Regions from separate parts of the Rhodococcus sp. Z6_132 genome, predicted to be linked through region 2. Evidence: riboswitches for the same ligand, from Rfam matches in the RefSeq annotation. Region 2 holds a riboswitch; each other region holds the start of a gene.
What was found. Region 2 has a riboswitch for S-adenosylmethionine ahead of AC3YO9_RS00845 (bifunctional o-acetylhomoserine/o-acetylserine sulfhydrylase). Riboswitches for the same ligand answer to the same signal wherever they lie in the genome.

Region 1 (10,138 bases), on a different contig from region 2:
GTGGCCGACCTGGCCCGCGCCGCGGCCACCGACCGCAGCAACACCACCGGTCAGCTGCGCATCGGCTACCTGCCCATCACCGACGCCTCCCCGCTGCTCATCGCCCACGACGCCGGGCTCTACGACCCGGCGGTGGTGAGCCAGGCGAAGCCGGTGCTGTTCCGCAGCTGGGCGTCGCTGGCAGAGGCGTTCGTCAGCCGGCAGGTGGACGTGGTGCACCTGCTGATGCCGATGGCCGTGCAGCTGCGCTACTCGGTGGGCTCCAGCGCGCGCATCCTCGGCTGGAACCACACCAACGGCTCCGCGCTGACGGTGGCGCCGCACGTCACCGAGCTGGGCCAGCTGGCGGGGGAGCAGGTGGCCATCCCGTTCTGGTGGTCCATCCACAACATCGCCATCCAGCAGCTCTTTCGGGCCAACGGCCTGCGTCCGGTGATCCGCCAGTCCGCGTCCCGCTCCGCCGGCACCGTCGAGCTGATCGTGATGAGCCCGTCGGACATGGTGCCCGCGCTGGCCGCCGGCTCCATCGCGGCCTTCACCGTGGCCGACCCGTTCAACGCCGCGGCCGAGGCCAGGAAGATCGGGCGCATCCACCGCTTCGTCGGCGACGTCTGGCGCGACCACGCCTGCTGCGCGCTGCTGGTGCACGCCGACCTCATCGACCGTGCCCCCGCCGGGGTGCAGACGCTCACCGACTCCGTGCTCGCCGCCCAGCTGCGCATCGACGGCGGGCGCCAGGCCACCGCCGGGGAGCTCTCCGCCGGCAAGTACCTGCCGCAGCCGCTGCCGGCGATCACCAAGGCGCTGACCTACCCGGCCGACAAGTACGACCTGCGCCACCCCGCCTGGCAGCCGCAGCGGCTGGGTTTCCAGCCGTTCCCGTTCCCCAGCTTCACGCAGGCGCTGGTGGAGGCCATGCACGACACCGTGGTGGACGGCGACACCGGCTTCCTCGACCGGGTGGACGCCGCGGCGGTGCACGGCGAGCTGGTGGACGACCGCTTCGTGCGGCAGAGCATCACCCGGCACGGCGGTCCCGCCGCGTTCGGCCTGCCCGAGACCCTCACCCGTACCGAGGAAGTGGATCCCACGTGAGCACCAAGCAGCCTGCCCGTCCGAGGTGGAGCGCGTGCTGGCCGCCCGCGGCCGCGATCGCCGTGGCCGTGGCCGTGTGGTGGCTGCTCACCACGGTGGTCGCCGGCAGCACGTCACTGGTGCGCGAGTTCGCCCCGCAGCACGTCGTGCCGGCGCTGGTGGAGCTGTTCGACCGCGGGGTGCTGCTGCCCGACGTCGGGGTCAGCGTGTGGCGGCTGCTCGTCGGCCTGCTCGTCGCCACGGTGATCGGCATCCCGCTGGGCCTGCTGATCGGGCTCAACGTCCGCTTCGAGCGCGCCTCGATGCCGGTGGTGCAGTTCCTCCGGATGATCTCGCCGCTGTCCTGGGCGCCCATCGCGGTGGCCCTGTTCGGCATCGGCCACCAGCCGGTGTTCTTCCTCATCGCCGCCGCTGCGGTGTGGCCGATCGTCATCAACACCGCCGCAGGCGTGCGCGCCGTGGACCCCGGGCACCTGCTGGTGGCCCGCTCGCTGGGCGCCACCCGGTGGGAGCAGCTCACCGCCGTGGTGCTGCCGGCGATCCGCGACCACGTCCGCACCGGGCTGCGGGTGGGCCTGGGCATCGCCTGGATCGTGCTGGTGCCGGCGGAGATGCTGGGGGTGCGCTCCGGGCTGGGCTACCAGATCCTCAACGCCCGCGACCAGCTCGCCTACGACCAGGTGATGGCCGTGATCGTGGTGATCGGCGTGCTCGGCTTCGTGCTCGACTGGGCGGCCCGGCGGTTGCTGGACACCAGCCGCCGCAGCAGCACCACCACGGCCGCCGCGCAGCAGGGCGTGCTCACCGGGGCCTGACCCTGGGCCGGTGCTGCCGTCAGCCGGCGAACGCCGCGGCGCTGGTGGTGAGCGCGGCCCCGGCAGCCTGCATCTCGGTGCGCGCGGCCGCCCCCAGCTCGGCGGTCACCGGCACCGTCAGGTCGCGCAGCAGCCGGACGCCGAAGCCGTGGCGCAGCGCGTCCAGCACGGTGGCCCGCACGCAGTGGCTCTCGGCGATGCCCAGCACGTCCAGGTCGGTGACGCCGGCCTCGCGCAGCACCTGCAGCGCCGGACGGCCGTCCGGGTCGGCGCCGTCGAAGAGGGAGTACGCCGCCTCGTGCGCACCCTTGCGGACCCGCACGTCGATAGCGGTGTCGGCCAGCGCGGGGTGCAGCTCGGCGTTGGCGGTGCCGGCCAGGCCGTGCGGGGGCCAGGTGTCGACGAAGTCGGGCTCGGCGGAGAAGTGGTGGCCGGGATCGACGTGGTAGTCCTGGCTGGACACCACCAGGTGGTAGCGGTCGCCGTGCTCGGCGAGGAACTTCGCGCTGCGGACGCAGACGCCGTTGCCGCCGTCCACCGCCAGCTCACCGCCCTCGCAGAACGTCGGCTGAGCGTCCACGACGAGGCAGGCCCGGACGGTGCTCATCGGTCGTCTCCTCGTGCTCAGGGCCAGTGCCGCCCACCCTAGTTCGCCCGGGCCGCGGTCTCGGCTCAGCACCGTCGCTCGGTGGCCGATGGGGGAGGTGGCGGTGCGCCCGGAGCAGGGCGGCCGAGACAGCTACGGAGACCCCACATGACGCTGACCGTTCCTCGCCTCCGCGGGCTCGCGCTGGCCGGTGCCACCACGGCGCTGCTGATGGCCTCCGGTGCCACGGTGGCCTCGTCGGCACCCGCGCCCGTGGCGCCGGACCCGGCGCCGGTCACCACCACCGGGGCCGCCTCGGTCAGCTACGACGGCTACGCGCTGCACCACAACCCGGACGGGACGGTGATCCGCTGGAACCCCTGCGAGCCCATCCCGTACCAGGTCAACCCGCGCAACGGCGGTCCCACGGCCGAGGCTGACGTGGCGGCGGCCGTGGACATCGTCCGCCGGGAGTCCGGGCTGAACCTGGTGTACACCGGCACCACCGACGTGGTTCCGCAGCGCGGCCACGGCTTCGACGGCACGCCGGCCAACCCCAGGACGCCGCTGGTGATCGCCTGGGCCGCGCCGGGGACGGGTCCGGACACGTCCAGCCTGCTCAACGGCATGGGCGGCGCCGCGGGCGTCGGCGGCGTCACCACCTGGTCGTACACCCCGCCGGGTGCCGCGCAGGCGACCCCGTGGCAGGTGGTGTCCGGGTTCGTGGTGCTCGACAGCCGCACGTACCCGCAGCTGGCGCCCGGGTTCGGGCCGGCCGCGTCGTCCACCCGGGGCCGGCTGGTGCTGCACGAGCTGGGCCACGCCATCGGTCTGGACCACACCAGCACGCCGGGCCAGGTGATGAACCCGACCGTCAGCGGTGCCGCCACCCCAGGGTTCGCCGCGGGCGACCGCAAGGGCCTGGAGCGGGTGGGCCGGGCCGCGGGCGGACTGGACGGCGCGCCGTGCGCGGGCGAGCCGGCACCGCCGGTGGCCCCCGCGCCGTCGAACCCGTGGCTGGACTTCTGGAGCTGGCTGGTGGCGCTGTTCCTCAGCTTCTTCCGCTGACCGGGTGCTGCTGACCGGGTGTTGCTGCTGGCGGGGGCTGAGCAGCAGCACCTGGTAGCGGTTAGCGACGACGGTCGGCGGCGCGCTTGGTGGTACTTGCAGACGGCCCATCCACGGCGCGGAGGGCCTTGACGGTGCGGCGCACGCGGCGCGGGGTGCTGGCCCGGCGCTGCAACCCGGCCGAGGCCGAGGTGCGCCAGCCGCTGCAGTACTGCATCGTCGCGGTCATCCAGGGACCGCCGCGTCCTGACGAGGTGCTCATCGCCGGTCCTCCTCACCACCCCGAGCGGGGTGTGTGCCCAAGAATGCCCTGTTCAGGGCGGTTCAGAGGGCCTTGATCGCCGGGATGTGACCGGTTGCACCCCCGGGCGCGGCCCACCGGCAGGTCTCAGGCGTCAACCTCCGGCTCGTCGGTGAGCACCGTGCGGTCGGCGACGGGCAGCCCGTCCTCCAGCCGGTAGAACGTCATCTCGGTGAGCCGGGGGGAGTAGGCGTGGATGCTCACCGCCGGCTCGTCCCGCTCGGTGCGCACGTCGTGGATCACGCCGGTGGTGACGGTGCGCAGCCCGCCCACCCCCAGCCGGTCGGCGTGCAGCCCACCGCGGCCGTCCGGGCGCACCTCGGTGATCGTGCCCTGCACCACGGTCAGCGCGGCGCTGGCCAGCCCGTGGCTGTGCAGGTCGGTGCTCTGCGTCCTGGTCCAGGTGAGCAGCCAGACGTCCACCCCGGCCGGTGACTCCAGCCGGGACCAGCAGCGCTCCCGGGTGGAGAAGCGCACCTGGTCGCGCCACAGGTGTGGCTGGGCGGCGATGCCCCGCACCAGGGTGGCCAGGCGCAGCGTGGTGGGGGTCTCGGTCGCCGCCGCAGCGGCGGGGCGGGACAGCAGGGTGGTGGTCACGGCGTTCTCGTTCCGCTCAGGGACCCCAGAGATCCCGAGAGAGAGCGTGCGTCACTCGGGGGTCCGCGCTTGCTCCGACACCTCGCCGGAGCCTGGTCCTCACCCGGGGCACCCCACCGCGGAGGAGGGTTGCCGGCCAGCGAGCCGGGGCTTGACGCTGGCGCTCATGACCTGGCACCAATAGTCGACCGGACTGGTCAACTTTGTCAAGCGGTTTCCGCCGGGCGCGCAGCGCAGACGTCCAGGCAGCTCGGACTAGGACGACTGGTAGGCCTGGGCGACGAGCGCGGTCGCCACGTCGCGGAGCTTGCGGTTGGCGTCCTGGGAGACCTTGGACAGCAGCCGGAAGGCCTCGTCGGGGCTGCACCGGCGCTCGCCCATGATGATGCCCTTGGCCTGCTCGATCACCGCGCGGGACTGCATGGCCTCCTGCATCTGCTCGGCCAGGGTCGTGGTGGCCGTGTAGAGGCTGGCGTTGCGCACGGTCACCGCGGCGTAGCCGGCGAAGTGCTCGGCCAGCTCGCGGCTGTGCTCGTCGAAGGCGTCGACCCCCCGGGCGTAGATGTTCAGCGCGCCCACCGTGGTGTCCTGCACGGGCAGCGGTACCGACAGCGAGCTCAGCCCGCCGTTGCGCGCGGCGAAGGGGGTGTACTCAGGCCACCGCTGCTCTGCCTGCATGTCCGGGATGTGCAGCGTCTCTCCGGTGGTGGCCGCCTGTAGGCACGGACCCTGCCCCGTGGAGTACTGCCGCTCGTCCAGCGTGCACGCGAGCTCGCCCGTCGCGGCCGGTGTGGTGGGGTCCGACCCGTCCACCATGGTCACCGACACCTCGTCGGCGCCGGGAATCTCCTGCCGGGCCAGCTGGACCACCTGGGCGAACACCTCGTCGAGCGGCTTCTCGCCCACCACGATCCGGGTGAGCTCGTGGATCGCGGCGATGAGCTCGCGCGCGGGGCCCGGGCTGGGCACCTCCACAGCGCCAGCCTGGCTCACGCTCGGTGCTGGACGCCCAGCGGCGCTGGGGGTGTCACTCATGGTTGTGCTCCCGTTTGCGGCCGCACAGGCGGCCATCCACGAGGATGCAGTGGGCGCGCGGCCCACGGAACACCCTCAGCGACAAGGGTGGCCCGACGGCTGGACCGCGTCGGGCCCGCACGGGCCAGACAGGTGAAACTTTAAGCGATGGTGCCCGCGCTGGTCGACGAGGGTGCGGCTGGGGACCGACTCACCCCCGCGCGGCGATGTGCTCCGGCCGTGGGGCCGGCGCGGCGAACGGCTCCACCAGGCGGTTCTGCACGCTGTTGAACACGACGAACAGGTTGGACCGCGGGTACGGGGTGATGTTGTTCGCCGAGCCGTGCATGCAGTTGGAGTCGAACATCGTGGCCGAGCCCGCAGCACCGGTGAGCAGGCTGATGCCGCCGGCCGCGGTGAGGGTGGCGAGGCTGGCGTCGTCGGGGGTGCCGACCTGGCGGCCCTGCTCGCGCAGCGAGGTGGTGAAGTGCTCCTCGGGTGTCTCGCCCACGCAGGGCACGAACGTTCGGTGCGATCCCGGGATGATCATCAGGCAGCCGTTGTGCGGGAAGTTCTCCGTCAGCGCGATGGAGATGCTGGTGGCCCGTGGGGCGGGCATGCCGTCCTCGGCGTGCCAGGTCTCGAAGTCGGAGTGCCAGTAGAAGCCACCACCGCCGAAGCCGGGCTTGTAGTTGATGCGGCTCTGGTGGACGTACACGTCGGAGCCCAGCACCTGGCGCGCCCGACCGATCACGCGCTCGTCGGCGACCAGCGCCGCCACCGCCTGGCTCGTCCGGTGCACCTCGAACACCGAGCGCACCTCCTGGGAGGACTTCTCGATGACGGTGCGGCGGTCCTCCCGCACGGCGGGGTCGGTCGCGAACCGGACGAGCTCGTCCGCGAGGTCGGCCACCTCCTGCGGGCCGAGCAGCGCCGGGACCGCGCTGAAGCCGGTGCGGTCGTAGTCAGCCAGCTCGTCGGCGGAGAACGGGCCGGGGGCGGAGAGCCCGCCCCACACCGCGGGATCGGTCCGGACCAGCAGCTCCGGGCGCGCCGCGGTGCGGGTGGGGTAGTGGTCGAGCACGGGTTCCGAGCCAGCGGTGATGGCTGTCGACGGCGGGGAGAGGCGATCGGTCACGGCATCCTCCTTCGGCGCACGAGCCACCGCGTCCGCGGTGCGGGCATGGCCCGATCGTGCCCGTCTGCCCCACTGCCGCAAGTCGAGGTGAGCGCGGCTGGGTGGGCGCTGGCTCAGCTGCCCGGGCCGAGGCTCTGGTGCAGGTTGTTGGCGGCGACCGCACCCATCGCGGCGGCCACCACCACCAGCTCCTCCAGCGGTGCCAGGTCGCCGGCGGCGTAGACGCCCGTGGTGGTGGTCTCCTGCCGCCGGTCGACGACGAGGCCCTCCGCGCCCACCTCGCAGCCCAGCTGCTTGGCCAGCTCGGAGAGCGGCTCGTGGCCCAGGGAGTAGAACACCGCCGCCGCCTCCAGCACGGTGCCGTCGGCCAGCTCCACTGCCTCCAGCTGCCCGTCGGCCCCGTGCAGGCGGTGGATCGCCTGCTCGTGCACCTCGATGCCGCGGGGCGCCAGCGCGGCGAGGTCCTCGGCGGAGCCGGCCAAGGTGGAGCCGTGGGTGACGATGGTGAGCGGGTCGGCGTAGGGCACGAGCTCCTGGGCGTACCCGGCGACGTGCTCCCCGTTGCCCACCACCACGATCGGCTTGCCGGTGTACTCGTAGCCGTCGCAGGCGGGGCAGTGCCAGATGCTCCTGCCCTCGTAGTCGGCGAAGCCGGGCAGGTCCGGCTGCACGTCGCGGATGCCGGTGGCCAGAACCACTCGGTCAGCGGTGACCGCCAGCTCACCGGCGGTGATGCAGAACTGGTCGCCGTCCTGGGCGGCGGTGTCCACCCACGCGGTGCGCCGGGTGACGCTGGGGTACTGGTCCACCTCCGCCTCGAGCTTGTCCAGCAGCTCCCCGGGGTTGGCACCGTCGAAGCCGGGGTAGCCGTGCGCGACCTGCGCCGGCGCGTTGCGGGACGGTCCGGCCGAGAGGACCAGCGTCCGTCGGTGGAACCGGCCTAGCCACAGCGCGGCAGTGAGCCCGGCGAAGCCGCCTCCCACCACCACGGCCTCGTAGTGGGTCTCCTCACCGGTCTTCTGCTGTGGGGGGGTCATGGCGCCCAGGATGCACCGCCCGAGCGGCCGCGGCTCGCTGGAGGGGCCCAGCAGCGCGGTGCTGCGACGAAGGCCACTGCGCCGAGCAGCGCGGGCCCAGCCGTCCCACCCTGGAACCACGGCGAGCGAGGCGAGTCCGTGCTGCGGTTCTGCTACGTCTTCGCGGTCGACTCCTTCACCGACATCGACTACGAGTTCGCCGAGACGTCTTCTCGTTGAGCGGGTTCGGGGGCGCCACCGTATCGTTGGCCACGGGGGGAAGCTGTAGCCATCGGCACACCCCACGTCGGGTGAGTGCACCCCGGCGGCACCCTCCCTCTCTCCTGTGGAGCGCCATGGCCGCAACAGAAGCACCGCTGATCGCCATCACCATCCCCTGCCACAACGACGCCGACCTGCTCGCCAGGACGTTGGCCGGCATTGCCGGGCAGGGCCCTGCCCTGGACCGCGTCGAGGTGATCTTGGTCGACAACAACTCCGACGTCGACTCCCTCGAGCGGCTCCACCGGCAGTTCTCCAGCCGGATGCAGCTGACCCTGGTGCAGCAGCCCAAGCTGCCGCACCCGTTCGCGCTCTGCCGGGCGCGCAACCTGGCCCTCCGGCTCACCCGAGCCCAGTGGGTGCTGTCCCTGGACTCCGACTGCGTGCTGCAGGAGGGGTACCTGGTCGCGGCGCTGCAGTACGTCGCCCAGGGCGGGCCGAGCAGGATCTGCACGGGTGAGCGGGTATTCGTCTCCTGTGCCGCGCTCAGCCCCGCCCAGATCATGCGGGACGTGAGCGTGCTGGACCTGCTGCCGACCGTGGGCAGCGTGTCCAACTACGGGCTGCCGCAGGATCGAAGGATGCCGGACATGGTGGCGCTGCCGGACGTTCCGCAGCCCTGGGCGTTCATGCACGCGGGCAACCTGTTGTACCCCGTGGCCAAGGCCCGGGAGATCGGCGGTCACGACGAGGAGTTCGACGGGGTCTGGGGCTACGAGGACGCCGACTTCGCCCACCGGATGATCACCGTTGCTGGTTGCGTGCCCGAGTACTCGCCGGACCTGCGGGTGTTCCACCAGGAGCCGGCAGACGCCGAGGTGGCCACCTACGGCTACAAGCGGGACAAGAAGACCAACCCCAACTGGCACCGCGCGTGCGAGCGCATCCCCGGCTTTCGCGAGTTCAAGGAGAACCAGTTCCGTGGCCTGGGTGCCGATGTCAGCATCTGATCCGGGGGCTGCTGCGACTCCGGTGAACCCACTTGCCGCACCGCTGCCGCACCTGGTGGCCAGCGACCTGGACGGGACGCTGCTGGGCGCTGACGGGCTGGTCAGCCCGGCGACCATCGCGGGGGTGCGCGCGCTGGCGACCTCGCAGGTCCCCTTCGTGCCGGTCACCGGACGTCCCCCGCAGTGGGTGCTGCCGGTGACCGACCAGCTCGGCATCGCCCCGCTCGCCGTCTGCGCCAACGGCGCGGTGCTCTTCGACACCGCGACGCTGCGGGTGCTGTGGAAGCGCTGCCTGGAGCCGCCGGTGCTGGCCGAGGTGGCGGAGGTGGCCCTGGCTGCGCTGCCGGGCTGCGGCCTCGCCGTCGACCGCCTGGGGCACCCCGAGCCGTCGACCCGCGACGAGGTGTGGGTTCCGCGCCGTGCCCACCACTGGCCCAGCGCGGACAACCTCGAGGTCTCCCTGGCCGAGCTCTGCGCCGAGCCGGCGGTGAAGCTGCTGGTGCGCCAGTGCGGCCTGAGCAGCCAGGACGTGGCCGACGTGCTGGCCCCGCGGCTGCCGGAGAGCGTGGGACTGACCTACTCCACCGGCGACGGCCTGGTGGAGATCCTGCCGGCCGGGGTGAGCAAGGCAGCCGGGCTGGCGATGGTGGCCCGCTACCACGGGGTGCAGGCCCAGCGGGTGCTCGCCTTCGGCGACATGCCCAACGACGTGTCGATGCTGCGGTGGGCGGGCTGTGGCGTGGCCATGGGCAACGCCCACGCCTCGGTCCGGGCCGTGGCTGACGTGGTCACCGACACCAACACCGAGGACGGGGTGGCTCGGGTGCTGCGGCGGTGGTGGGAACCGGTGAGCGTCGTCGGACCCGGCGACGGCCTGGCAGCGATGGTGGGCGAGACCGCCGCACCGTGACCCGGTGAGTGGGTGGAGCTGCCGGACGGCCCCGGCCCTGCGGTCGAGTCCGCTACGGTCGAGTCCCCTGCGGTCGAGTCGCGGGGGGTCGGCACGGCTGGTACCTGTGGTCCATGGGTGCATCAGGGGGTGACCTCGGGTCCCGCACGTCCCACGCGGCTCGGGACGTCGAGCGGGTGGTGGTGACGGGCGGCGCTGGGTTCCTGGGCAGCCACCTGTGCGAGGAGCTGCTGCGGCGCGGCGCGGAGGTGGTCTGCCTGGACAGCTTCCTCACCGGCAGCCCCGGCAACGTCGCCCACCTCCTCGACGACCCGCGCTTCCGGCTGGTGCGCTGCGACGTCACCGACTTCGTGCACGTGCCCGGGC
Region 2 (10,138 bases):
CCACGCAGTAGAAGGCGTCGTGGTCGTCCTGCAGCGGGGCCCACTGCCGCAGCGCACCCAGGTAGTTGCCCAGGTGGAAGGAGTCAGCCGTCGGCTGGATGCCGGACAGCACGCGCGGGACTCCGCTGGTGGGTGCAGGGGTGGACATGGGTGGTGATCCTCTCACGCAGGTGGAGCGGCCAGGAGCTTTCGGTCGGCCCGCTAGGAGGCCCAGCGGTAGCCGACGGTGACGGGGGCGTGGTCGGACCAGCGCAGCGCGTGCTCGGCGGCACGCTCCACGCGGGCCCAGGCCACGGTGTCGGCCAGCGCACGGGTGGCCAGCTGGTAGTCGATGCGCCAGCCGGCGTCGTTGTCGAAGGCACGGCCGCGGTAGGACCACCACGTGTAGGGGCCGGGCACCCCGGGGTGCTGCGCGCGCACCACGTCCACCCAGCCCCCCGCCGGGGACAGCACCCGGTCCATCCACTCCCGCTCGTGCGGCAGGAAGCCGGAGGACTTGCGGTTGCCCTTCCAGTTCTTCAGGTCGCTCTCGGTGTGCGCGATGTTCCAGTCGCCACACACCACCGCAGCGCCGTCGGCCAGGCTCGCCAGGTAGGGCTCGAAGTCGGCCATGAACCGCTCCTTCTCCTCCTGCCGCGGGGTGCCGACCTCGCCGGAGGGCAGGTAGAGGCTGGCCACGGTGACGACCCCGTCCGCGGTGGCCAGGTCCACCTCCAGGTAGCGGCCGCAGTCCTCGAACTCCGGGGCACCGAAGCCCACCCGTACCGCCTTGGGCTGGCTGCGGGTGAGCACCGCGACTCCGTTGCGGCCCTTGAGTGCCGGCTCGGCCGACTCCAGGTGCCAGCCGGCGTCCAGCGCCGGGGCGAGGGCCTTGCGCAGCTGGGTGTCGTCGGCGCGGGTCTCCTGCAGGCAGACCGCGTCCACCGTGGTCTCGGCCAGCCAGGCCAGCAGGCCCTTGCCGGCAGCGGCGCGGACGCCGTTGACGTTGACGCTGGAGACGCTCAGGTGGGGGCTAGCGATGCTTGGCAGGGGTGGGGCGCTCACTGGAGGCAGCGTAGTGCTGGCGGGTGGCCGGCTCGACGCTGGGCTGGCGGCGCCGGGGCAGCGGCTCGCCGGTCAGCTCGGCCACTCGGTCGCGCAGCTCGTCGTTCTCCTGCACCAGGCGGGACAGCTCCAGCCGGTGCTGGGCCCGCAGCTGGAGCAGCTGCTCGTAGACGTGGTCGAGGAAGGCGTCCACCTCGTGCTCGTGGTAGCCCCGCTGCCCCCACGGGGCGCGGTCGAAGGTGACGTCGCGAACCTCGTCCGGAGTCAGACCCATCGTGGGCGCCTCTCTGTGGGTGGGACAGTGCCTGGTGCGAGGAGAAGTGGTGCGGGAGGCCATGGTGACACGACCGCGGCCCGGCCACGCCAGAGGCGGGACCGGGCCGCGGTCGTGTCAGCCGCGCAGGTAGCCGGAGGCTACTTCTGCATCGCGGCGCTGAGGTTCTCGTCCAGCGCGGCGAGGAACTTCTCGGTGGACAGGTACGGCGCGTCCTTGGAGATGAGCAGCGCCAGGTCCTTGGTCATCTTGCCGCTCTCGACGGTCTCGACGCAGACGCGCTCGAGGGTCTCGGCGAACTGGGTGACCTCGGGGGTGTTGTCCAGCTTGCCGCGGTGCTTGAGGCCACCGGTCCAGGCGAAGATCGACGCGATCGGGTTGGTCGAGGTCTCCTTGCCGGCCTGGTGCTGGCGGTAGTGCCGGGTGACGGTGCCGTGCGCGGCCTCCGCCTCGACGGTCTTGCCGTCCGGGGTCATCAGCACCGAGGTCATCAGGCCGAGCGAGCCGAAGCCCTGGGCCACGGTGTCCGACTGCACGTCACCGTCGTAGTTCTTGCAGGCCCAGACGTAGCCGCCCTCCCACTTCATGGCGGCGGCGACCATGTCGTCGATCAGGCGGTGCTCGTAGGTGAGCCCGGCCTTGTCGAAGTCAGCCTTGAACTCGTCCTCGTAGATGCGCTGGAAGATGTCCTTGAACGCACCGTCGTAGGCCTTGAGGATGGTGTTCTTGGTGGAGAGGTACACGGGGTAGTTCCGCTGCAGGCCGTAGGACAGCGAGGCCCGCGCGAAGTCCTCGATGGACTTGGTGAAGTTGTACATGCCCATGACGACGCCGCCGTCCTCGGGCATCTGCACCACCTCGTGCTCGATCGGCTCGGAGCCGTCGGAGGGGGTGTAGGTGATGGTGACGGTGCCGGGCCCGGGGACCTTGAAGTTGGTCGACTTGTACTGGTCGCCGTGGGCGTGGCGGCCGATGATGATCGGCTTGGTCCAGCCCGGGACCAGGCGCGGCACGTTGCTGCAGATGATCGGCTCACGGAAGACCACGCCGCCGAGGATGTTGCGGATGGTGCCGTTGGGCGAGACCCACATCTTCTTCAGGCCGAACTCCTCCACCCGCGCCTCGTCGGGGGTGATGGTGGCGCACTTGACGCCGACGCCGTGCTTCTTGATGGCGTTGGCCGCGTCCACGGTCACCTGGTCGTCCGTGGCGTCCCGGTGCTCGATGCCCAGGTCGTAGTACTCCAGGTCGATGTCCAGGTACGGGTGGATCAGCTTGTCCTTGATGAACTGCCAGATGATGCGGGTCATCTCGTCGCCGTCGAGCTCGACGACGGTGCCCTGAACCTTGATCTTGCTCATGCGGTGGGTCTCTCCTCTCGCTCCTCGCCGGGCCTCACGCACCTGTGCGATTGACGTGACCCAAGCAAGACGAGCGTACTGGTACGGGGGCTGACACGGTCCGTGAGCCTCAGCAGGCACGCTACTGCGCCGGCCCTGCTCAGGCAGCGCGACCCTGGTGGTCACGATCACCGTTGGTCCTCCGCAGTTGCTAGCGTCGAGCCCTGCCCGCCATCGGTGTGCCAGAGCGTTCCTCGCCCTCGGCGCTGAACTCGTGAGGAGCCAGTCGTGAGCAACACCCCCGTGAAGGTGGCCGTCACCGGTGCCGCCGGCCAGATCGGCTACCAGCTGCTCTTCCGCATCGCCAGCGGGGCCATGCTCGGCCCGGACACCCCTGTGGCACTGCGCCTGCTGGAGATCCCCGACGCCGTGGGCGCCGCCGAGGGCGTGGCCATGGAGCTGGAGGACTGCGCCTTCCCGCTGCTGCGCGGCGTGGACATCTCCGACGACGCCAACGAGTCCTTCGCCGGGGTCAACGTGGCCATGCTGGTGGGCTCGCGCCCGCGCACCAAGGGCATGGAGCGCGGCGACCTGCTCTCCGCCAACGGCGCCATCTTCACCAAGCAGGGCCGCGCGCTCAACGACAACGCCGCCGACGACCTGCGGGTGCTGGTGATCGGCAACCCCGCCAACACCAACGCCCTCATCGCGATGAGCAACGCCCCGGACGTGCCGGACGAGCGGTTCACCGCGATGACCCGGCTGGACCACAACCGGGCCATCGCCCAGCTGGCCAAGAAGACCGGCGTCCCGGTGCTGGACATCGCCAAGATGTCCATCTGGGGCAACCACTCCGCCACCCAGTACCCCGACCTGTTCCACGCCGAGGTGGACGGCAAGATCGCCGCCGAGGTGGTCAACGACCAGCAGTGGCTGGAGAGCGAGTTCCTGCCCACCGTGCAGAAGCGCGGCGCGGCCATCATCGAGGCCCGCGGGTCGTCCTCGGCCGCCTCGGCCGCCTCGGCCGGCATCGACCACGTGCACGACTGGGTGCACGGCACCCAGGCCGGCGACTGGGTGTCCATGGCGGTGCCCTCCGACGGCTCCTACGGCGTCCCGGAGGGGCTCATCTCGTCCTTCCCGGTGACCTGCTCGGGCGGGCGCTACGAGATCGTCCAGGGCCTGGAGATCGACGCCTTCTCCCGCGGCAAGATCGACGCCTCCGTCGCCGAGCTCACCGAGGAGCGCGACACCGTCCGCGAGCAGGGCCTGCTGGGCTGAGCCCCGCCCACCCCACACCTGTTACGCGCGAGACGACGGCTCCGCTAACATCTCTGCCAGGTCATGAGTGCCAGCGCGTAGCCCCGGCTTGCTGGACGGCAACCCTCCAACCGCGGTGGGGTGCCCCGGGTGATGACCGGGTCGATCGGAGCAACGTCCGGTCGTCAAGCGCGGGCCCGTCGCACGACTGGCCCCCCGTCTGTCGGAGGTCTCGCCATGTGTAGCGACTGTTGACCACCCAGGAGATCGCCCGCGGCCCGCTGGCCGCGCATCCCTTCCCCCACCGGGCGTGGACGACGCCCGCACCTTCTTGGAGCTGACTGACCCGATGAGCGACCCCACGACTTCCGATCCCGCTGCTTCCTGGAGCTTCGAGACCAAGCAGATCCACGCGGGCCAGGCCCCCGACCCCACCACCGGGGCCGTCGCGCTGCCGATCTACCAGACCACCGCCTACGCCTTCCGCGACACCGACCACGCGGCGGCGCTGTTCGCCCTGGCCGAGCCGGGCAACATCTACAGCCGCATCATGAACCCCACCAACGACGTGGTGGAGCAGCGGCTGGCCGCCCTCGAGGGCGGTGTGGCCGCGCTGCTGGTGGCCTCCGGCCAGGCCGCCACCACCTACGCGCTGCTCAACGTCGCCGAGTCCGGTGACCACGTGGTGGCCAGCCCGAGCCTCTACGGCGGCACCTACAACCTGTTCACCCAGACGCTGCCCAAGCTCGGCGTGCAGGTGTCCTTCGTCAGCGACCCGGACGACCTCGAGGAGTGGCGGGCCGCCATCCAGCCCAACACCAAGGCGTTCTTCGGCGAGACCATCGCCAACCCGCGCAACGACGTCCTCGACGTCCCCGGCGTGGCCGAGGTCGCCCACGCCGCTGGCATCCCGCTGATCGTGGACAACACCGTCGCCACGCCGTTCCTGATCCAGCCGCTGGCCCTGGGCGCCGACGTGGTGGTGCACTCGGCCACCAAGTACCTGGGCGGCACCGGCACCACCATCGCCGGCGCGGTCGTGGACGGCGGCACGTTCGACTGGACCAGCGGCCGCTTCCCCGGCTTCACCACCCCCGACCCCAGCTACAACGGCGTGGTCTTCGCCGACCTGGGCGCCCCGGCCTACGCGCTGAAGATGCGCGTGCAGCTGCTCCGCGACATGGGTGCAGCGCTGTCGCCGTTCAACGCCTGGCTGATCAACCAGGGCCTGCAGACGCTCAGCCTGCGCATGGAGCGGCACGTGGCCAACGCCCAGCAGGTGGCCGAGTTCCTCTCCGCCCGCGAGGACGTGGAGTCGGTGGCCTACGCCGGCCTGCCCAGCTCGCCGTGGTTCGACCGCGCCCAGAAGCTGCTGCCCAAGGGCGCCGGCGCGGTGCTGGCCTTCGAGATCGCCGGTGGCGTGGAGGCGGGCAAGCGCTTCGTCAACGCGCTGCAGCTGCACAGCCACGTGGCCAACATCGGCGACGTCCGCTCGCTGGTCATCCACCCGGCCTCCACCACGCACGCCCAGCTCTCCCCGGAGGAGCAGCTCTCCGCAGGCGTCACGCCGGGCCTGGTGCGCCTGGCGGTCGGCATCGAAGGTATCGAGGACATCCTGGGTGACCTGCGGACCGGGTTCGAAGCAGCAGCACAGGCGTGAGCTTGCTGCACGACGAGCACCCGTCGGCCTCCCGTCCGGCCGGTGCCACCCTTGCCGGGGCGCTGCGTCCGGACGGGGCGCTGACGACGGTCGACCTCGGCCCGCTGACGCTGGAGAGCGGCGTCGAGCTGGCCGAGGTGACCGTGGCCCTGCAGAGCTGGGGCACCCTGAACGCCACCGCCAGCAACGCCGTGCTGGTGCTGCACGCCCTCACCGGTGACTCCCACGTCACCGGCCCGGTCAGCCCGGAGCACCCCTCCCCCGGGTGGTGGAGCGGGTTGGTCGGGCCCGGCGCGGCGCTGGACACCGACGAGTGGTGCGTCATCGCCCCCAACGTGCTGGGCGGCTGCCGGGGCACCACCGGACCGTCCTCCCTCGCACCGGACGGCAAGGCGTGGGGCTCGCGCTTCCCCGCCATCACCATCCGCGACCAGGTGGCCATGGAGGCTGCCCTGGCCGACCGGCTGGGCGTCCCCCGCTTCGCCGCGGTGATGGGTGGCTCCATGGGGGGGATGCGCGCCCTGGAGTGGGTGGTGGGCCACCCCGACCGAGTGGGCGCGGCGCTGGTGCTGGCCACCGGGGCACGGGCCACCGCCGACCAGATCGGCACCCAGTCCGCCCAGATCCTGGCCATCACCTCCGACCCGGACTGGCAGGGCGGGGACTACCACGGCACCGGCCGCAGCCCGCGCACCGGTCTGGGCCTGGCCCGGCGCATCGCGCACCTCAGCTACCGCGCCGAGCACGAGCTGGACAGCCGCTTCGCCAACCTGCCCCAGGAGGGGGAGGACCCCGCCGAGGGTGGGCGCTACGCGGTGCAGAGCTACCTCGACCACCAGGCCGCCAAGCTGGTGCAGCGCTTCGACGCCGGCAGCTACGTGCGGCTGACCGACTCGATGAACTCCTACGACGTGGGTCGCGGCCGGGGTGGGGTGGCCGCGGCGCTGCGCGGCGTGCGCCGACCGGTGGTGGTCGGCGGCATCGACTCCGACCGGCTCTACCCGCTGCGGCTGCAGGCCGAGCTGGCCGAGGGGCTGCCCACCTGCGACCGGCTGCGGGTGATCACCTCGGAGTTCGGCCACGACGGGTTCCTGCTGGAGGCCGATGCGGTCAGCGAGCTCATCCAGGAGACCCTGGCGCGCTCCGCGGACTAGCCCTGGGCGGCGCTAGACCGTGCCCAGCGCATCGATCGAGCCGGCCAGGGCGAGCACGGCCACGCCGAACGCCGCGTAGGTGAGCACGTCCACCGGGCGCTGGCGCACGGCCAGCAGGCCCACCTGGTCGTCGCGCAGCACGGCCCGCAGCGCGGCGCCCACCAGCATGGCCGCACCCAGCACGATGGCCCCGCGGCGCCAGCGGTCGGTGAGCACGAACCCGCCGGCGACCAGCACCATCAGCACCACGGTCACGAACGGCCAGTGCAGGGTGCGCAGCCGCGCCGCGAGCGCCATCAGCCGCGCTGCGAGGCCAGGATCGCCTCGGCCCGCTCGACCACGTTGACCAGCAGCATGGCGCGGGTCATCAGGCCCACGCCGCCGGGGTTGGGCGAGAGGAAGCCGGCGACCTCGGCCACGTCCTTGGCGACGTCGCCCACCAGGCCGGCCTCGGTGCGGGTGACCCCCACGTCCAGCACGGCCGCGCCGGGGCGGACCATGTCCGCGGTGACCAGCCCGGGCACCCCGGCGGCCGCCACCACGATGTCGGCACGGGAGACCTCTGCGGCCAGGTCGCGGGTTCCGGTGTGGCACAGGGTGACGGTGGCGTTCTCGGTGCGTCGGGTGAGCAGCAGCCCCAGCGGACGGCCGACGGTGATGCCGCGCCCGACCACCACCACCTTGGCGCCGTCGATCGGCACGTCGTAGCGGCGCAGCAGCGCCACGATGCCGCGCGGGGTGCACGGCAGCGGGGCGGGCTCGCCGAGCACCAGCCGGCCCAGGTTCACCGGGTGCAGGCCGTCGGCGTCCTTGAGCGGGTCCATCCGCTCCAGCGTGCGCACCTCGTCGAGGTGCCGGGGCAGCGGCAGCTGCACGATGTAGCCGGTGCACTCGGGGTTGGCGTTGAGCTCCTCCACCGTCTCCAGCAGCTGCTCCTGGCTGACGTCGGCGGGCAGGTCCCGGCGCAGCGAGGTGATGCCCACCCGCGCGCAGTCGGCGTGCTTGCCCTTGACGTAGGCGTGCGAGCCCGGGTCGTCGCCCACGAGCACGGTCCCCAGCCCGGGGGTGATGCCCGCCTCGATGAGCCCCTGCACCCGGGTCTGCAGGTCCGCGTAGATCGCGTCGCGGGTGGTCTTGCCGTCCAGAAGGGTTGCCGTCACGCGCTCAGTGTTCCAGAACGCGTGCGGCACAGGTCTCAGGGACCTGGGGCGGCGGCCAGCTACTGCTGCAGGTCGACGCGCAGGCCGTGCGCAGCGGCGAAGGACAGCGCCTGCACGGGCTCCACCTGCACCCCGGTGAGCCGTGCGCCCACCCAGAGGTCGGCGTCCACCCGCGCGCCGCGCAGGTCCGCCTCCTCCAGCCGGGCACCCGAGGTGCGCGCCCCGCTGAGGTCGGCGCCCCGCAGCACCGCCTTGCGCAGGTCGGTGCCCACCAGGTTGGCCTCCCGCAGCCGCGCGGCCGTGAGGTCCACCCCGCGCAGGTCCGCCTGGCCCAGCGAGGTCAGCGACAGGTCGACCTCCTCGAGCACCAGCGGCCGCAGCCGGGCCCGCTCGAACACCGAGCCCATCAGGGTGCAGAAGCGAAAAGTACTGTGGTACAGGCTTGCCCGGGTGAAGTTGCACGACCGGAAGGCCGAGCCCAGGTGCACGGAGTCGCGCAGGTCGGCGCCGGTGAAGTCGCAGCCGGTGAAGGTCACGTTCTCGGTGCGCAACCCGCTGAGGTCGGCGTCGACGAAGCTGCAGTCGGTGTAGCTGCGCCGGGTCCAGCGCTCGTTCGCCAGCACCGTGTCCGCGAAGCTCTCCCCGATGAGCTCGGCGCCATCCTGCTCGTCGTGCGCGGACGTCTCGTCGTTCGGCCCAGCGGCCACGTGGTCCTCCTCCGATCGGCGCCCGGGTTCTCCCGCCGCCCGGCGATCCTGCCCCATCGACGGGCGAGCGCCGCACCCGCCGTCACCCCGCTGGTGACAGCTCACGAGCGCCCCACGCTCAGACCGGAACCCACCATCGGGGTGTGGCACTCTCAGGCCTCGGTGCGGTGCACGGCGCCGGGAGCGGGAGAAGCAGATGAGCGTGGACGTCGACGTGATCGTGGTGGGTGCCGGCCTGGCCGGGCTGGTGGCCACCTACGAGCTGACCAGGGCCGGGCGCACCGTCACCGTGGTGGAGCAGGAGAACCGGGCGAACCTGGGCGCGCAGGCGTTCTGGTCCCTCGGTGGGCTGTTCCTGGTGGACAGCCCCGAGCAGCGCCGCCTGGGCATCAAGGACTCCTACGAGCTGGCGCTACAGGACTGGATGGGCACCGCCGCCTTCGACCGCCCCGAGGACTTCTGGCCGCGGCAGTGGGCGCAGGCGTACGTGGAGTTCGCGGCCGGCGACAAGCGCGCGTACCTGCACGAGCTGGGCCTGCGGCTGATGCCCACGGTGGGCTGGGCCGAGCGCGGCAGCGGCACGGCCACCGGGCACGGCAACTCCGTGCCCCGCTTCCACCTCACCTGGGGCACCGGCCCCGAGGTGGTGCGGGTGTTCCTGGAGCGGGTGCTCGACGCCGAGCGCGCCGGGCTGGTCACCTTCTGCCACCGCCACCAGGTGGACGAGGTGCTGGTCAGCGACGGCCGTGCCTGCGGGGTGCGGGGCACCGTGCTGGAGGCCTCCGAGCAGCCGCGCGGGGTGGCGTCCTCGCGCACCGCGGTGGGTGAGTTCGAGCTGCACGCCCAGGCCGTGGTGGTCACCTCCGGCGGCATCGGCGCCAATGCCGAGCTGGTGCGCAAGAACTGGCCGCAGCGCCTGGGCGCGGCGCCCCAGCACATGCTCACCGGGGTGCCCGCGCACGTGGACGGGCGGATGCTGGAGATCACCGAGAACGCCGGCGCCAACCTGGTCAACCGAGACCGGATGTGGCACTACACCGAGGGCATCACCAACTGGGACCCCATCTGGCCCAACCACGGCATCCGCATCCTGCCCGGTCCGTCCTCGCTGTGGCTGGACGCCACCGGCACCCGGTTGCCCACGCCGTTGTTCCCTGGTTTCGACACGATGTCCACCCTCAGCCACATCCTCACCACCGGCCACGAGCACACCTGGTTCCTGCTGGACCAGTCGATCATCGAGAAGGAGTTCGCGCTGTCGGGCTCCGAGCAGAACCCCGACATCACCAGCAAGAGCCTGAAGATGGCGCTGAGCCGGGTGAAGAAGGGTGCGCCGCCGCCCATCGAGGCGTTCAAGCAGCACGGTGTGGACTTCGTGGTGCGCGACACCCTGCGCGAGCTGGTGGCCGGGATGAACGAGCTGACCGAGACGCCGCTGCTGGACTTCGACCACATCGAGCGGCAGGTGCTGGCCCACGACCGCGAGCTGGCCAACCGCTTCGGCAAGGACCTGCAGATCGCCGCCATCCGCGCCGCCCG
Region 3 (10,138 bases), on a different contig from region 2:
GGCCTCGGGCCTAGGGCCCAGGCTCGTTACAGCGCTAGCCCTTCCGGTCGACCTTCTCGATGGCGGCCACGGCCGCGGCGGCGACTTCCTTGGCGATGACGCCGTCGGGGTCTCGGTTGCCCAGGAGGCCGGCCAGTGCGGTCTCAACGGCCTGCAGGCGCCTGGAGTGCCTGCTCCAGATCAGGGCCGCGAGCTCCTCAGCCTCGACGGGTTCGAAGTTCTCGCAGACGCGATCACCGTCCAGGTAGATGGACACGCGGTCGTCGTCGTCCTCGGGGTGACGCTCAGTCAGGATCTTCATGATTGCGGGATCAGCTCCTCATGCTGGCGAACGTGACTGGGGTTGTCGTCCCGTGATGTGGAAACAGGCTACGGCCTCGAGGTCAGCCCGCGGCCAAGCGAAGTCGTCGCGTCCAGTCGACCGCCATCCATCGGCCATGAAGTCCTGTCGCCGAACGGGCGATCAGTAATCGGGTGCCGTCCTTCGCCGCCATACCGAACATGGGGCCCTCCGGAGTGGCGAGCGCCCGGCTGCCGGCGCAGCTACCCGTGTCCTAGCATTGGCCCCCGATTAGCGACTTGTATTCAGGCTCAGGCGTGCAGAACCGTCGCCTTCGTCGCCACGGCTAGTCCGAGATCGGAGGCGAACTTGCCGTGGTCTCTGACGGGCGCCCGAAGAATCGCATCGCTGCGGTTGCCCCGAAGCATCCGTTCAAGCAGCAGAAGCTCAAAGGCGGCCCCTTCGAGCCACGCGACCTCCTTGGTGTAGCCCACCGCAGCACGGGCGCCGGTGCGCTTGACGAAATCAGTCAGTTGCTTCGGCTCGCCGGCGAGGGTGAGACACGAGCCGAAGTAGATGATCCGACCTTCGGCGCGGCCGGCGATCTGCTCTGCAACTTCTTCGATCTCAACCGAAGCTTCACCCCCCCAAGCCGATCCCACCTGAACTGCCGTGAGACGCGAGGTAAGCACGTCGTAGCTCGCATAACGACGTTGGCACCACTTGTCGAGTTAGTAGACAAACTCCTCACGGGTAGCAACGTCGCGGTGGATAGACCGGGCGTGACCAAGCCGCTCCAACAGATCCAGAAGTGGCAGGACGGAATCTCTGCGCCGTAGGTCGCCGTCCCACTCGCCTTCGAGACAAAAGATTCCGGGAAGTACGGCCATGCGACTCTGCTCCATGTTCTGTTGGTGGGGGACTTGACGCTAACGCACCCTTCCGGTCGATCGGTACCGAATTGGTCGAGTTCCGACCAAGTCGGCTTGGTTGACGATCCGCATGAGGCAGTAGCCATCCAACTAGCCGGCCGAGCCTTGCTACGGCCCACGCAAGTGGTCGCACACCTACAGCGAGGCCACCATGGAGGGACGCCCCGCCAGCAGAGAGGTCCACCCATGGAGACCGTGATCCTGAACGACGGTGTCGAGATGCCGATCCTCGGCTTCGGCGTCTACCAGGTCCCGCCCGAGGACACCGAGGAGGTCGTGGCCACCGCGCTGGACGTCGGCTACCGCCACATCGACACGGCCGCGGCCTACGGCAATGAGGAGGCCGTCGGGCGCGCCATCGCCACGAGTGGCGTGCCCCGCGACCAGCTGTTCGTCACCACCAAGATGTGGGTGCAGGACAAGGGGCAGGACTACGCCAAGCAGCTGTTTGAGGAGTCCCGCACCAAGCTCGGCCTGGACTACCTCGACCTCTACCTCGTCCACCAGCCCTACGGCGACTACTACAGCTCCTGGCGGGCGATGGAGCGCCTGCACGCCGACGGTGTCATCCGGGCCATCGGCGTCTCCAACTTCTACCCCGACCGCCTGGTCGACCTGATCAACCACAACGAGATCCCGCCGGCGGTCAACCAGATCGAGACGCACCCGTTCTTCCAGCGCAACCCCGACCAGGAGCTGATGGAGTCCAACGGGGTGCAGATGGAGTCGTGGGGTCCCTTCGCCGAGGGCCGCAACCACCTCTTCACCGACCCCACCCTCACGGAGATCGCCTCCGCAACTGGCAAGTCGGTGGCGCAGGTGGTGCTGCGGTGGCTCATCCAGCGCGAGGTGGTGGTCATCCCCAAGTCGGTGCGGCGCGAGCGGATGGTGGAGAACTTCGACGTGTTCGGCTTTGAGCTGACCCCGGAGCAGATGGACCAGGTAGCCACCCTGGACAAGGGCACCTCGGCGTTCTTTGACCACCGCGACCCCGAGTGGGTCAGTCGCATCGGCGGCGGCCGCAGCTGACCCGAGCGGCGCTGACGTGACCGGCCTCGACGTCACCGTGGTGCTGGGCGCCGCGTTGCTCGCCGGGGCGGTGCTGGCCCCGCGCCTGCGCCTGGCCACGCCGCTGTTCCTGGTCGTCCTGGGGCTGCTGCTCGGCTTCGTCCCGCGGCTGCGGCAGATCGAGCTGCCTCCGGAGACGGTGCTGCTGTTGTTCCTGCCCGCGATCCTGTTCTGGGAGAGCCTGACGACGTCGCTGCGCTCGATCAGGCGGGACCTGCGCGGCATCGTCCTCCTCAGCACCGTGCTGGTGGTGGCCACGGCGTTCGCGGTGGCCGGTATCGCCCACGCGCTGGGCATGCCGTGGCCCGCCGCGCTCATCCTCGGCGCCGCGGTCGCCCCGCCTGACGCCACCGCCGTGGCCGGGCTGGGACGCACCCTGCCGCACCGCAACTTCATGCTGCTCAAGGCCGAGAGCCTCACCAACGACGGCACCGCCCTGGTGGTCTTCGCCCTCGCCGTGGGGGTGGCGGTGGGTGGGCGCTACTCACCGCTGGACATCACTGCCCGGGTGCTGCTCTCCTACCTCGGCGGCATCACCGTGGGCGCCGCGGTCGCCGGCCTGGCCTACCTGCTAATGCGGCCGCTGCGCGAGGCACGGGCCATCAATCTCACGCTGCTGCTCGTCCCGTTCGTCGCCTACCTGCTGGCCGAGCTGATCGAGGCCTCCGGGGTGCTGGCCGTGGTCGTCGCAGGGCTCATCCTGGCGTTCAACTCGGGTCGCATCACCACGGCGGCCTCACGTCGGCAGACCGAGGCGGCGTGGCCGCTGGGGTCCTACGTGCTAAACGGCGCGCTCTTCGTGCTCATCGGCCTGGAGGTGCAGGCCGTGGCCCACCAGCTGGAGGCGGGCGACGTGGCGCGGCTGCTGGTCACCATGGTCGCCGTCTGGCTGGGGCTGATCCTCGTCCGCTTCCTCTTCCAGACCTCCACTGTCCTGCTGATCCGGCTGCTCGACCGCCGGCCCTCCCAGCGCGCGCGGCGGATGACCCACCGTGCCCGGGTGGTGAGCGCGGTCGCCGGGTTCCGCGGAGCGGTCTCGCTCGCCCTGGCGCTGTCGGTGCCCGCGACCTTGGACAACGGGCAACCGCTGCCGGCCCGCGACGAGATCACCCTGGTCGCGGCCGGGGTCGTGCTCCTCACGCTGCTGGTGCAGGGTCCCGCGCTGCCCGCGGTGGTGCGGTGGGCCCACCTGCCGGAGGATGCCACCCATGCTGCCGAGCTGCGGCTGGCCGAGCACGCGATCACCACCACCGCCGTGGCCGCCCTGCCCGCCCTGGCCGACGAGCACGGCACCAGCGAGGAGGTGCGGGTGCGACTGATCCGCGACTACGAGGAGCACCTGCGCCTGGTCGACGCCACGACTCCGGTGCCCGCGGAGCAGGCGGACCGCGACAGCGAGGTGTTCGAGGCGTCCGCCCAGGAGTCGCCCAACAGTGCCGACGCCGTGGCCGCGCTCGCCGTCGCCCGCGACGCGCCACGCACCCACAACGAGGAGTACACGCGGCTGCGGCTCGCGCTGATGGAGCGCAAGCGGGAGGTGCTGAACCAGCTGCGCCGCGACGGGGTCATCGACGACACCGTGGCGCGCCGGGTGCAGGCGCGGCTCGACATCGAGGAGCTGCGCCTGGCCGGTGTCGACCCGCTGGACTAGCGGTTGGCTCAGGCCCACCAGGGTGTGACCGCGACGCCGTCGAGCGTGACGAGCTGCAGCTCGGTCGCGCCGGGATCGACCAGCGCCGACACCGGCTCGGTGGCGCCGGGTGGCTCCAGCAGGCACGGGGTGGGGCCGTCGCTGCTGCAGGGGAACCACAGCCCCGCGCACTGCAGCACCGTGCCTGCGCGCACGATCTTCACGGCCGGCCCGTGCGTTCCCACGGCGGCGCGCAGCCGCCCAGGGTGGTGGTGCCACCACCGCAGCAGCGAGCCGTCGCGGCACTCGATGAGCACGTGGTCGCCGTCGAAGCCCACCACCGTCGCCCAGCGGCCACGCGAGCGGTACTGCCGCGCCATGATCCAGTGCGGCTGGTGTCCGCTGCGGTACGTCCGGCACGGTCCCACACCTGGCAGCTCGACGTTGCGCATCACCGTCATCTCCGATCCCATCCTTGGCCGCACCGGGTGCGCGGCCCTGTTCTTCCTGCGGAAGCACCCCGGGGGAGAGGGTTGCTGGACAGCCAGCCGCAGGGCTTGGCGCTGTCACTCGGGAACGGGCTGGACTGTACTGCCGAACGCCGACACAACGGGTTCGCCCTCGACGCTCGCCGCAGTGGCGACTCGTCACGATGCACGCCAGGCTGGAGAGGTCGCTGTCGGCGACACGAGTGGCGGTGCCCAACTGGTCATTCGGGCGCCACGGTCTGGGCACTACGCTGCCCGGGTGCCAGTCTCCGAGATGAGTCCCGTCAAGACCGATGCGCTGGTGCTGGCGTCCGGCAAACGACGGACATCGCTCAGCGAGGGCTTGGGCGGACACGACAACTCGCTCGGCATCATCCGGCTGGTTCTCGCCTCGTTGGTCATCTTCTCCCACGCCTTCCCCCTCGGCGGGGGTGAGGACCCGATGCTGCGGTGGAGCCGCGGTCAGGACAACCTCGGCGCCATGGCCGTGCTCGGGTTCTTCGCCATCAGTGGCTACCTGATCACCAAGAGCGGTGCCGGAAGCGACATCGTGCGGTACCTCTGGCACCGGGCGCTGCGCATCTTGCCGGCCTTCTGGGGTGTGCTCCTGGTCAGCGCACTGGTCGTGGGCCCGCTGATCTGGATTCGAGATGGCCACGACCTGGCCAGCTACTTCCAGAGAGCTGACGGTGGCCCTGCCACCTACCTGAAGGCGAACTGGGACCTCACCATCAACACGTGGGGCATCTACGACATCTTTGCGGGGACGACGCCCTACGGGGACACGGTCCACATGTCGGTCTTCAACGGGTCGGTGTGGACGCTGACCTACGAGTGGACGTGTTACCTCATCATTGGCGTGTTCGTGCTGTTCGGGGCCCTGGGCCGGGCGAAGTTCCTGGTGCCGCTGCTCACCGCGGTCTTCCTCGCCATGCAGGTGATCCGCACGGAGCTTCCCGCCCACGCGCACGTGCTCGGCTCGTACTTCGGCGACCGCTACCACGTCACGCTGCCGCTGATCTTCTTGTACGGCGCCTGTCTCGCGCTGTACTCCAAGCGCATCCCGCTCGACGACCGTCTGGCCGCGGTCTGTGGAACCACGGTGGTGCTCACCGTGCTTCTGGGCTGGTTCGGTCTGCTCGGCTACCCCGCCCTGGCCTACTTCCTGATGTGGCTCGCGGCACGCCTTCCCGCTGCGCTCCGCAAGGTGGGTGCAACGAACGACTACTCCTACGGCATCTATCTCTACGGGTTCGTCGTCGCGCAGGTGTTGGCCTACCTCGGCGTGCACCGGTGGGGCTACCTGCCCTTCTCGCTGCTGACCCTCGCGGTCGCCGCCGGGTGCGCTGCCGCGAGCTGGCACCTCGTGGAGAAGCGTGTTCTCGCAGTGAAGGATCGTGGGCCGGGCCGCGGTCACCGCTACTGGCGAGACGCCAGCACCGGCGTGGCGACCCGAGTACTCACCGGCCGGGTGAGCACCTTCGTCGTGGGCTGTGTGCTGCTCGCTGGTGGGTACGCCATGGTCTGGCGCTGACCTTCCCACCGGCCTGAGCGGGGAATACCTGTCCTTCGCGCCGAGTTGTCCGCACCATGACGACCATCGGTTTCATCGGCAGCGGCAACATCGGCAGCAACCTCGCGCGACTGGCTCTCACCCGCGGCTACGACGTGGTGCTCAGCAACAGCCGCGGCCCGGAGACGCTGCAGGACCTGGTCGGCACCTTCGGCCCCGGGGCCTGCGCGGCCACCCCGGAGGAGGCCGCCGCGGCCGGCGACCTCGTGGTGGTCACCGTCCCGCTCAAGAGCTACCAGCAGGTGCCGGTGGAGCCGCTGCGCGGCAAGGTCGTCATCGACACCAACAACTACTACCCGCAGCGCGACGGGCAGATCGCCGAGCTGGACGACGAGTCCACCACCGTCTCCGAGCTGCTCCAGGCGCACCTGCCCGACTCGCAGGTGGTCAAGGCGTTCAACAACATCTACTTCGACTTCATCGGCACGCTGGCCCGCCCCGCCGGCAACTCCGGGCGCAGCGCGCTGGCCATCGCCGGCGACGACGCCGGGGCCAAGCAGACCGTCACCAAGCTGCTCGACCAGCTGGGCTACGACGCCCTGGACGCCGGCCCGCTCGCCGAGGGCTGGCGCTACCAGCGCGACACCCCCGCCTACGCGGCCTACTTCGACACCACGGCCGAGAGCCAGACACCCCGGGCGCGTCAGGCGACCGCCGGGCAGCTGCGCGAGCTGCTGGCCCAGGCGAAGCGCTACCGCGACATGTGAGCCCCAGCCAGCCGGGCTAGGAGGAGTCGGCGCTCTTGGTGGCGTCGGCGACGATCTGAGCGGCGATGATGTGCAGCTTCACGTTCTGCTCCTGGGACAGCCGCGAGATGAGGTCGAAGGCAGCCTTGGCGTCCAGCGTGAACCGCTCCATCACGACTCCCTTGGCCTGGCCGATGACGTCGCGGTTGACCAGTGCGTTGGTGAGCGTGCGCTCCTGGCGCGCACCGGCGATGGCCACGGCAGCATGGGTCGCGAAGATCAGGCCGGTCGCGACCGACTCCTCGGTGAACGCAGACGGCTGCGAGGAGTACAGGTTGAGCACTCCGAGGTTGTCACCCTCGACGTAGAGCTGGAAGCACAGCATCGAGGCGATTCCGGCCGCGCGGCCGGCCGCCACGAAGGCCGGCCACCGGTCCTCGTCGGCGAGGTCGGCGATGTGCAGGGTCTCTTGCTCGTAGATCGCGGTGAGGCAGGGTCCCTCGCCCAGCTCCGTCTGCATCTCGTCCATCCGCCGGGCCAGCTCGTCGGTCGTCGCCTTGGGCAGCACGACCTTGCGGTCCACGACTGTGCTGATGGTTCCGTGCTCGGCGCCGATCACAGACGAGAGCACCGCGGTGAGCACCGCGTCCAAGGTGTCGTCCTCGCTGCCGTGGTCACGGTGCAGGGTTCGGGCAAGCTCACCCATCACGGTGCTGAACTTCTCCGCCTCCCCGTGGACCGCAGTGGGGGTCCGCTCGTTCTCGCCCGTGGGCATAGCCATGGAGTGGCCTCTCTTTCGGACGCTCGACGCTGGTCAGGGCACTGCCCAGGCTAAGGGCTCTGGTCATCGTAGGGCATCACGTGGACATATCGGGGCAAGCTAGTTGACAGGCGGGCTGGGGCACGCTAACTGGTTGAGCCCAATCACCTTGCTTGACTGTAGTACTGGCAAGAGCGGTGCGCTGGGCGCTGCGGCTGGGCGGTCTAGGGGACCACCACGGCGCGGCCGGTGATCGAGCCCGCGCGCAGGTCCTCATAGGCCTGTGGCGCCTGGTCGATGCCGTAGGTGGTGGTGTGGATCTGGATCTGGCCCCTCCGGGCCATCTCCACCAGCTCCATCAGCTCCTTGCGCCGGCCCCACAGCGAGGTGGACACCGAGATGTTGTACGGCGCACTGGTGAGACCGATCTTGGCGCCGCCGTTGCCGGCCCCCACGATCACCACCGACGACGCCACCCCGGCGCAGGCCACGGCCAGCTCCCCGGTGACGTCGGCGCCCACGAAGTCCAGCACCACGTTGGCACCGCGGCCGCCGGTGAGCTCGCGGATCTTCACTGCCGCCTCCGGGTTGGACTGGAAGGCCTCGTGCGCGCCCTGCTCCCGGGCGAAGGCCAGCTTCTCCTCGCCCACGTCCAGGGCCACCACCCGCGAGGCGGTGAGCGTGCGGAGCAGCTGGATGGCCACGTGGCCGAGCCCGCCCGCGCCGATCACCACCACCGTGGAGCCGCCCACCAGCTGGTGCTGCACGCTCTTGATCGCCTGGTAGGGCGTGAGCGCGGCGTCGGTGAGCGAGGCCGCGCGCACCGGGTCGAGGTCGCCGATGGGCACCATGTGGCGCACGGAGTCGACGACCATGTACTCCGCCATGGCCCCGTCGTGGCCGAGGCCCGGTGAGGTCATCCCGTTGAGGCAGAGGTTCTCGTAGCCCTCGGCGCACATCTCGCACACCCCGCAGCCCCAGCAGCCGTAGACGATGACGGCATCACCGACGGCGACGCCCTCCACTCCCTCGCCGAGCGCGGCCACGGTGCCCGCGGGCTCGTGGCCCAGCGTCATCGGCATGGGATAGGGGTAGGTCTCCTGCGGCCACGCCATGACGAACTCGTCGGAGTGGCACAACCCGGACGCGGTGATCTTGAGCAGGATCTCCCCGGAGGCGGGGGTTGGCTCGTCGACGTCGACCAGCTCGGGGCGGGAACCGAAGCTGCGGTACTGCACGGCCTTCATGGCGTCTCCTCTGCGCGTGGCTCTTCGGAGAGTCGTGACCGGCCGCGACCGGCAGGACCCACCCTCCATGGTCCACGCGCAGCGACCGGGGCCGACGGCTGCCGGACCGGCTCGACGCAAGCCGGCCGCGGACAGGGCAGAGTGTGCGGGTGGCCGGGACGTCCTGACCGCTTCCACTGGCGGCAACGCCCCTCTCGAGCAAACCCCTGGAGCACCGCAGTGACCTTCACCGAGTCCACCGACGTCGCTGCGCCGGTGTCGGTGGCCCGCCGCTGGGCGTCGCTGGCCGTCCTGTCGGCGAGCCTGCTCGTCGTCACCATGGACCTCACCGTCCTCAACGTGGCCCTGCCCGACCTGGCCGCCGACCTGCGCCCCACCGCCAACGAGCAGCTGTGGATCGTGGACATCTACTCGCTGGTGCTGGCCGGGCTGCTGATCTCCATGAGCGGCCTGGCCGACCGGTGGGGCCGCAAGGCCGTGCTGCTGGGCGGCTTCGTGGTCTTCGGCGCGGCCTCGGCGGTGGTGCTGCTGGTGGATTCCTCCGCCGAGCTCATCGCCGCCCGAGCCGCGCTCGGCGTCGGCGGGGCGATGATCATGCCCACCACGCTCTCGCTGCTGCGGTCCGTCTTCACCGACCCTGCCGAGCGCGCCACCGCACTCGGCGTGTGGGCGGGGGTGTCCTCCATCGGCGCTGCCGTCGGCCCCATCGTCGGCGGCGCGCTGCTGGAGCACTTCAGCTGGCACGCCGCCTTCCTGGTCAACGTGCCGCTGATGGTGGTGGCCCTGGTGGCCGGCTGGCTGATCCTGCCCGAGGCGCGCGTGCCCAACCCGGGGCGCTGGGACTTCGTCGCCACCGTGCTGTCCGTCGGTGGGATGGTCGCGCTGATCTGGGGCATCAAGCACTTCGCCAAGGAGACCAGCCTGCTGGCCCCCGCCGGCTGGGCCGCGCTGCTCGCTGCCGTCGTGCTGCTCACCGTGTTCGTCCGCCGCTGCCTGCGCCAGGACGAGCCGCTGCTGGACGTGCGGCTGTTCACCCGCCGCCCCTTCACCGCCGGCGTGGTCGCCGCGCTCGGAGCCATGCTGGCCATCGCCGCGCTGCTGCTGCTGCTCGCGCAGTGGCTGCAGCTGGTGCAGGGCCAGAGCCCGCTGCAGTCGGGCGTGCACCTGCTGCCCATCGCCGGTGGCGGGCTGGTCGCCTCGGTGGCGGCTCCGGTGCTGGCCCGCTGGATCGGGGCGCGCACGGTGCTGGCCGTCGGCGTGGCCATCGCCGGGGTGGGTTGCCTGCTCATCTACCTGGTGCCCGGCGAGCTCACCTACACCACCGCCGCCATCGCCATGGCGCTCACCGGCGCCGGTGCCGGGTCGCTGGCCATCGGCTCGGCCATGATCATGGCCGGCACCCCGCCGGAGAAGGCGGGCAACGCCGCCGCCATCGAGGAGACCGCCTACGACCTGGGCAACGTGCTCGGCGTCG

Region 1: linked by a shared signal. The riboswitch ahead of AC3YO9_RS07595 (cupin domain-containing protein) and the one ahead of AC3YO9_RS00845 (bifunctional o-acetylhomoserine/o-acetylserine sulfhydrylase) in region 2 are both predicted to bind S-adenosylmethionine.
Region 3: linked by a shared signal. The riboswitch ahead of AC3YO9_RS07385 (hypothetical protein) and the one ahead of AC3YO9_RS00845 (bifunctional o-acetylhomoserine/o-acetylserine sulfhydrylase) in region 2 are both predicted to bind S-adenosylmethionine.

Annotation. Positions count from the first base shown of each region.
Region 1 is NZ_JBYUNP010000002.1:203,136-213,273, forward strand. Features, by position in the region: gene AC3YO9_RS07570 (ABC transporter substrate-binding protein) at 1-1,095, shown strand, start outside; gene AC3YO9_RS07575 (ABC transporter permease) at 1,092-1,910, shown strand; gene AC3YO9_RS07580 (isochorismatase family protein) at 1,930-2,517, opposite strand; gene AC3YO9_RS07585 (matrixin family metalloprotease) at 2,665-3,564, shown strand; gene AC3YO9_RS07590 (hypothetical protein) at 3,626-3,826, opposite strand; gene AC3YO9_RS07595 (cupin domain-containing protein) at 3,953-4,462, opposite strand; SAM riboswitch class IV at 4,523-4,634, opposite strand; gene AC3YO9_RS07600 (GAF and ANTAR domain-containing protein) at 4,718-5,497, opposite strand; gene thpD (ectoine hydroxylase) at 5,688-6,614, opposite strand; gene AC3YO9_RS07610 (NAD(P)/FAD-dependent oxidoreductase) at 6,728-7,651, opposite strand; gene AC3YO9_RS07615 (glycosyltransferase family 2 protein) at 7,987-8,862, shown strand; gene AC3YO9_RS07620 (HAD family hydrolase) at 8,885-9,772, shown strand; gene AC3YO9_RS07625 (UDP-glucuronic acid decarboxylase family protein) at 9,886-10,138, shown strand, end outside.
Region 2 is NZ_JBYUNP010000001.1:165,761-175,898, forward strand. Features, by position in the region: gene trpS (tryptophan--tRNA ligase) at 1-148, opposite strand, end outside; gene AC3YO9_RS00825 (exodeoxyribonuclease III) at 202-1,044, opposite strand; gene AC3YO9_RS00830 (DivIVA domain-containing protein) at 1,013-1,318, opposite strand; gene AC3YO9_RS00835 (NADP-dependent isocitrate dehydrogenase) at 1,459-2,679, opposite strand; gene AC3YO9_RS00840 (malate dehydrogenase) at 2,947-3,939, shown strand; SAM riboswitch class IV at 3,999-4,116, shown strand; gene AC3YO9_RS00845 (bifunctional o-acetylhomoserine/o-acetylserine sulfhydrylase) at 4,268-5,578, shown strand; gene metX (homoserine O-acetyltransferase MetX) at 5,641-6,732, shown strand; gene AC3YO9_RS00855 (DUF3017 domain-containing protein) at 6,745-7,029, opposite strand; gene AC3YO9_RS00860 (bifunctional methylenetetrahydrofolate dehydrogenase/methenyltetrahydrofolate cyclohydrolase) at 7,029-7,892, opposite strand; gene AC3YO9_RS00865 (pentapeptide repeat-containing protein) at 7,952-8,599, opposite strand; gene AC3YO9_RS00870 (FAD-binding dehydrogenase) at 8,796-10,138, shown strand, end outside.
Region 3 is NZ_JBYUNP010000002.1:158,958-169,095, forward strand. Features, by position in the region: gene AC3YO9_RS07365 (hypothetical protein) at 35-301, opposite strand; gene AC3YO9_RS07370 (DUF6642 family protein) at 592-972, opposite strand; gene AC3YO9_RS07375 (aldo/keto reductase) at 1,399-2,241, shown strand; gene AC3YO9_RS07380 (Na+/H+ antiporter) at 2,258-3,931, shown strand; gene AC3YO9_RS07385 (hypothetical protein) at 3,940-4,371, opposite strand; SAM riboswitch class IV at 4,377-4,488, opposite strand; gene AC3YO9_RS07390 (acyltransferase family protein) at 4,658-5,932, shown strand; gene AC3YO9_RS07395 (NADPH-dependent F420 reductase) at 5,989-6,678, shown strand; gene AC3YO9_RS07400 (GAF and ANTAR domain-containing protein) at 6,695-7,438, opposite strand; gene AC3YO9_RS07405 (NAD(P)-dependent alcohol dehydrogenase) at 7,642-8,664, opposite strand; gene AC3YO9_RS07410 (MFS transporter) at 8,884-10,138, shown strand, end outside.